DNA from 2 places in the Faecalibacterium sp. Marseille-Q4137 genome. Region 2 is predicted to be linked to the other one. Evidence: riboswitches for the same ligand, from Rfam matches in the RefSeq annotation. Region 2 holds a riboswitch; the other holds the start of a gene.
The links. Region 2 has a riboswitch for cyclic di-GMP ahead of J3353_RS02715 (CAP domain-containing protein). Riboswitches for the same ligand answer to the same signal wherever they lie in the genome.
Positions count from the first base shown of each region.

Region 1: another riboswitch for cyclic di-GMP. It lies ahead of J3353_RS13385 (hypothetical protein); the one in region 2 lies ahead of J3353_RS02715 (CAP domain-containing protein).

Region 1 covers NZ_JAFREK010000042.1:3,822-7,232, reverse strand. The annotation lists gene J3353_RS13390 (ATP-dependent DNA helicase RecQ) at 1-868, shown strand, start outside; cyclic di-GMP riboswitch class I at 1,165-1,239, shown strand; gene J3353_RS13385 (hypothetical protein) at 1,354-3,411, shown strand, end outside.
Region 2 covers NZ_JAFREK010000004.1:25,955-29,365, forward strand. The annotation lists gene rnhA (ribonuclease HI) at 1-239, shown strand, start outside; gene J3353_RS02710 (hypothetical protein) at 236-748, shown strand; gene J3353_RS02715 (CAP domain-containing protein) at 859-1,728, opposite strand; cyclic di-GMP riboswitch class I at 1,861-1,936, opposite strand; cyclic di-GMP riboswitch class I at 2,062-2,137, opposite strand; gene bilS (flavodoxin family protein BilS) at 2,256-2,759, opposite strand; gene bilR (bilirubin reductase) at 2,787-3,411, opposite strand, start outside.

The DNA.
Region 1 (3,411 bases), on a different contig from region 2:
TACCACCCGGCAGGTGGACGAGACCACCCGCCTGCTGCAGAGCCGGGGAATCCGTGCGGCAGCCTACCACGCCAAACTGGATGCGGATACCCGGCGGCAGAATCAGGACGATTTCCTCTATGACCGGGTGCAGATCATGGTGGCGACCAATGCCTTCGGCATGGGCATCGATAAGCCAAACGTCCAGTTCGTCATCCATTATAATATGCCCAAGGATCTGGAGAGCTATTATCAGGAGGCGGGCCGCGCGGGCCGTGACGGGGAGCCAGCCCGCTGCACCCTGCTCTATTCCGGCACCGATGTGCGCACCATCCGGTTCTTCATCGACAAGGAGATGGAGGCTGACAACGGCCTGCCTGCGGATGTCAAGGCCGAAGCGGCACGCAAGGCAGAGGAACGGCTCAAATACATGACCTTCTACTCCACCACGCTGCGCTGCCTGCGGGGGTATCTGCTGAGCTACTTCGGCGAGGCCGCGCCCCAGAAGTGCGAGAACTGTTCCAACTGTCTGCTGGCAGCACAGGCTGCCGAACAGGTGGAGGAGCAGGCGGCACAGGCCCGCCAGCGTGCCGCAGCCAGTGCAAAGCGGCTGGCCTCGGCCTCCCGCCGCCGTGCCGACGAAGATGCCCTCAGCGAAGCGGACGAGAAGCTGCTGGCTGCCCTCTATGCCCTGCGCAAGCGGCTGGCCGCAAAGCAGAAGCTCCCTGCCTATATGGTGTTCAATGATTCCACCCTCCGCCAGATGGCGCTGAAAAAGCCCCTGAGCGTGGAGGAACTGCTCAATATCCCCGGTGTGGGCGAGAAAAAGGCCGCCCGCTATGGGCAGGAGTTCCTGAGTGTCATTGAGGATATGGTAAGTTCAAGGTAACATAAAACAGAAAGGAAAAACCGGAAATGCCGCTCTGGGCTGAAAAGCTCGGGCGGCATTTCTGGTTTCGTCACTCTTTGACGGCCTCACCCTCTCAGTCTCGCTATCGCTCGACAGCTCTCCCGAAGGGAGAGGTGGCATTGCGCAGCAATGACGGAGAGGGCCACCCCCCATCCCAGTCAAACTACACTAAAAAATAGACTATATTTGTAACATATTCCGAACATGACAAAAACACTTGATTTATATGTAGGGGGGGGGGGTATAATAGGATGTGCAAGAGCACCCCCGCAAAACAGAAGAATTGGCAAACCAGCCGGAAGGCTGCGACGCAAAGCTAAAGGGCCCAGACCGGGCAACCAGCTGCACTTCCCAAGAAGTACATCCACAGCGCCACACCAGCCTTTCGGGGCAGGTGCGGCGCTTTTTTACGTTTGCGGTGGGTGCAATACACATTTGGGGTAGACTCTAAAGGAGGAATCACAATGAAACTCAAACGACTTGTCAGCGCCATTCTGGCCGTTGGCATGGCTTTGACAATGCTGCCCACGGCGGCGTTTGCGGCAGATAAACCTACGTATGTGAATCATCTTAGTTTTATTGGTGACCAGCCGGATACCAAAGGGAAAAATGCGGTTAATGGTATGATCATTGTTGATCATGCCTATAATTGGTCATGGTCAGGTAGTGATGCGTCATCATATAAATTAAATTTCACTGCTACTTTTGATCCTAATGAAGTCAATGCTGAAGTGCCAAATACTATCCCATGTGAGGTTCGCAACCAAGCTGGAATAATCAAAGATGGCATCTTTCAGAAATGTGTTTATAACTTTTCAACGATTGAGAATGGACAATTCGAATCGATCGATGCACGTTCATCTGGAATAGTGAAAGGTGGATATATCAAGAATTACACTTCTACTGTATCTGATAACACAGAGTTCGAGAATGGAATTGTCTACGGAAGCTTTGAAATGACAAAGGGAACGCTTACCGGTGGTCTGATTTGCCAGCTTCCGGATAATTTTACATCGACGACATATCAGTATCTGAAAGCACCCGGATGCTCGATTATTCCGGTGATTCCTAACCTTCCGGAGGATGTTGTCTTTAATGAAAGTGTTTATATGGTAGGTAAGAATCAGCCCCATACTTTCAAAGTTATCGCTACTTCCAAGACATTCCGTAATTGGAATTATGACGAAAGCCTTTCTCCTTATATTATTAAAATTGATGATAAGACGCTTCAGGTTACAGTGCCTGATACAGGAAATATCTATATTGAGGCCGCTGTTGATAAGGTTCCGCTTTCGGAGAATACGATTGGTCTTGTTGATGGCAAAATAGTTCCCGTGGATAAAGACGGCGAACTTTACTCTGGTAGCGAACATGATGGGTGGATTTATAATTCTAATACAAACACTTTAACCATTAAAGAGAAGTGTGATGATGGTACTGATAGTATCGTTGATTTAGGAAATACAGAGGTCGATTGGAATATCAAAAATTTCGGCATCATCAATGGGGGTATTTTTATCTCTGAAAATCCGTCTGAGGGCACTCTTAGAAACGAAGAAACCGGCAAGATTGAGGGTGGGAAATTTAATACTTCTGTAAGAAACTTCGGAACTATCGATGACGGTATATTTAATTTCAGCGTAAGCAATTATGGCACAGTAAATAATGGTACATTTACCGATCGCTATTCAAATGCCTCTGTATCCAAAACAAATCCAGATAATACTGTTACTAAAAATTACGGATTTACTAATGGCGGTATTTTTTCACGATATGCAAGCTTCGACAATCAGCCCGACATTAAACTCAGCTGGGTCACTCTGAACAACTGCACCGCCAACGGCATCTCCGGCTTGGTGGGCGTTGTGGGCAACCAGACCCTGAACGTGGAAGCAGATGCAACCTCCTGGACCGGCTGGGAAGTCACTGCCGACCCGAGCTATGAAGAAGCAATCACCAAGCAGGTGGGCAATACCACTGCATTTGACCTGACCTTGAACGGCGACGACGAGTGGAGCGTTACCCTGACCGCACAGGTCAAGGAAGGCTACTACCGGATGAGCCTGACCGATGGCACCGCCACCAATGCCGACGGCACAGAGATCACCTCTGCCAAGGCAGGCGATACCGTCAAGCTGACCGCTGCCGATGCCCCGGAGGGCATGGTGTTCGACCGCTGGGAGATTTCCCCTGCGGATGTGGCTCTGACGCTGGAAGAGGGCGGTTTTGATTCCCATGCCGCCACTGCAAGCTTCAAGATGCCTGCACAGACTTTGAGCATCCGTGCGATGTACCGGATGGCCGACCAGCCCGAGGAACCCAACGTTCTGGGCACCGTTGCCATGGTGGCAACCGCCGGTGTGGGCGCTGCTGTGGTTGGTTATACCGGCTACATGATCGGCACCGAGCTGTATCTGAACACTGTCCTGCCCGATGGTGTGGCCATCCCGCAGAACACCGCCGAACTGGCAAAGCTGGTCTGGACTGAAGCCGGAAAGCCTGCCCCTGCCGCTGTGATGGCT
Region 2 (3,411 bases):
ACGTCATCAACGGGCTGGAAAAGGGCTGGGCCAGGGGCTGGAAGCGCCGGGGCTGGAAAAAGTCCGACGGCTCCCCTGCCCTGAACCCCGACCTGTGGGAACAGGCATTGGAGCAGGAAGCCCGGCACAAGATCACCTATGTCTGGGTCAAGGGCCATGCAGGCCACCCGGAAAATGAGCGCTGCGACCAGTTGGCCGTGGCACAAAGTCAGGCACACGGAGGGAGACAGGGACGATGAGCGATACATTTCTGCCCGGCAGCGGGTTCGATACCTATGAACAGCAGGACAAGGTGCTGGTGGGCCTGTGCGGCGGCACGGGCTGCAAAGCAGCTGTCCGCATTTTACAGCAGCAGGGCTTTGCGGTGATGGGCGCTGTGGTGCGTCTGTGCACCGATGACCCCGTTGTGGATGCCGCCAAGGAAGCCGCCAAGGCTCTGGGCATCGAGTGCATCACCCTGAATGCCAGCGAACTGGCCAGCCAGCTGGCCGAGGAGACCGCTGCCCCGGCCGATCTGCGCTTCCCCGCCCTGCTGGCGGCGGCTGACCGGCTGGGCATCCAGTACATTGCCACTGGCCACCGCGCCCGGGTAGAGACCGGTGCGGACGGCGTGCACGTCCTCTGCCCTGCCGAAATTGCGGACGAGAGTGCCCGGCTTGCCGCCCTGCCGCAGGAGACGCTGGGCCGACTCATCCTGCCCTTGGGCGATTTCAGCCCCGAGGATGTGGCTGAGATGGCAGCAGAATAAAAAAACAAAAGAGATGCACCCCGCCTTCCTGATTCAGGTTCAGGGAGCGGGGTGCATCTCTTTTTGCTCTGTTTTATTTCATCGTACAACGCTCAATGGAAGTCATCCGCTTACTTTGCGAAGATCTGGATCCAGTTGTGGCCCCACTGAGAATTGGCATCGTAGTTGTAGCCAAGGCACATATACTTGGCGGCGGGGTCCATGATATTGACACGGTGGCCTTCCGAAGCCATCCAGTCTGCAACGACCTTTTCGGGCGTAGTCTCGCCCCAGGCGGCATTCTCGCCGGTGGCGGTATCAGACACACCGTACTCCTTCAGCACGGTGAAGCAGTTGGTGCCATCGGGGCGGGTGTGGGAAGCGACCTTTGCCACTTCCTTTGCGCGCTCATCGGCGGCGGCCTGCAGCTTGGCATCGCCCATGGCCAGAGGTGCCAGATTTTCCTTTGCACGCTCAGCGTTGACCAGCGCCAGCACTTCCTGTGCGAAACCGTTCTCACTGGTGCCGCGGGCGTAGGTGAAGATCATCACCCAGTAATTGCCGTACTCGCCGCCCTCGTAGTAGCCAATGCCAACGGAGGTGGCATCCTTGTCCAGCATCCGCTCCTTGAAGAAATCGTAGCGATTCCAGGCGGCGACCACATCCGAAGCATTCTCAGCAGCTGCCCAGTAGTTCTCACCCACAGAAACATCGTCCACACCGTACTCCGGCAGGATGGTGAACTCGCGGCTGCCATTGGGGCGGTTGTAGGAGTAATTGACGGTAAGTTCTTTTGCACGGGCCTGTGCGGCAGCATTCAGTGCGCTGCTGCCCATGCTCAGAGGAGCCACACCAGCCTGTGCACGCTCTGCGTTGACGAGCTGCAGCAGCTCATCGGCCTTGGAAGCTGCGTGTGCGGGCATTGCCAGAACAAACATCAGGCAGATGAATGCGGCGCAGCAGACCAGATTCTTCAGGACTTTCATCGAAGCGTTACGCATGGTGTTGAACCTCTTTTGTGTTACCCCATGAAAAAAGGTGTCGATTGCTGGTATACTCGGCAATCGACACCTGATGCTTCAGATGAAGGTCACTCAACACCCAATCTCCGCTGTGGAGACCCTCAGGTGATGAGAAGCAACTGGCTGCCATTTTACAGGCCCTATAGCTTTGCGTCACAGCCTTTCGACTGCTTTGCCGAGGATATTCAGTTTTGCGTGCCTTTCTTCTTTTGGGAAGAAATTTGAGAACGAAAAAAGGTGTTGTTCTGCAATACACTCAGCAAAACAACACCTAGAAATTCTAAGCAGGTCGCCCAAAGAAAGATTTCTTTGAGAAGCAGCTGGCTGCCATTTTACAGGCCCTGTAGCTTTGCGTCACAGCCTTTCGACTGTTTTGCCGAGAATATTCAATTCACCTTGAGGAGCCGTTTCCATTTCCTCGACACTATCCTACCACATCGGACAGAACCTGTCAATTGTTTTGGAGCAGCTTTCTCAAAAAATCTGCTTTTTGAAGAGTTCTTCCGTTATGCCTGCACCTCTGCTGCCTTTTTGCGCAGCTGGTCGAGGTCTGCGGCATCCGGGTGAGCCAGCGCCTTGTCAAAATTCTCGATCAGCATTTCGAGATTGGGCGCATGGTTGGGCTGCTGCAGCATCTTTTCGTACTGCTGGCGCACAGTCATGGGCATCTTGCCCTGGCACATATAGGTTCCAATGACCGTGTTGCTCTCATCCAGCGATTTCTGCACCGCTGCCAGGATCTGCTCGAAATATTCCGCACTGCCGCCAAAGCCTGCGGTACCGAACAAAAAGACCCGCTTCCCCTTCAGGGTCTGCAAAAAGGCGGTGAGGGTGTCATCGGCATGGCCCTTGTCCGTCCAGAAGCCGATGTAAAGGGTCTCAGCCTCCAGTGCTTCCGGAGCCGGTGCTCCGAAGTAGGTGCACTCATTCTGGGGCAAGCTTGCGCGAAGGGTGTCGGCCAGCAGGCGGGTGTTGCCGGTCTTGCTGCTGAAAACGATGGCGTAGCTCATGGTCATTCTCCTTTATTCTCTTTGATATCAGATGCTGCCCTGTTCTTTTGCGTTCAGGGCATCATAGACACAGCGGGTGCCCTGATGGGCGATCAGGCCGCCCAGGCACTTTTTGTTGCAGCGGACACAGCGGTGGATCTTTGCCGCATTGCCGCTCTGCAGTTTGTTGACCCAGTTGGGGTCGGCCAGCAGCTGGCGGCACATTGCCGCGCACTGGATGCGGCCGCTGGCAAGCTGCTGCTCCACAAAATCGGGGTCGTTCAGGCCGCCCACACCGCAGAGCGGCACGCTGGTATACCGGCGCACCTCATCGCAGAACTTGAGGAAGCAGCCGGTCTCCTTGAACTCGGGGTGGTTGGCCGGCGGGATGGTGTTTTCCAGCGCAGAGTGGTTGGCCAGTGTCACATGGAAGCTGGTCACGCCTGCCTGCACCAGCAGGGGCACGAACACGGCCAGTTCCTCCTCCACCACACCGGCGTTGCCGTAATGGGGGTTCTCCTGCCGGACAGCCAGCTTGTAGTCAATGGCCATGCCGGGCACAGCGGCGTGCACTGCCTTGACAGCCTCCACGGCAAAGCGGGCGCGGCGCTCGGCACTGCCGCCGTATTCATCGGTGCGGTGGTTGAAGATGGCGGAAGAGAAGCTGCCGCAC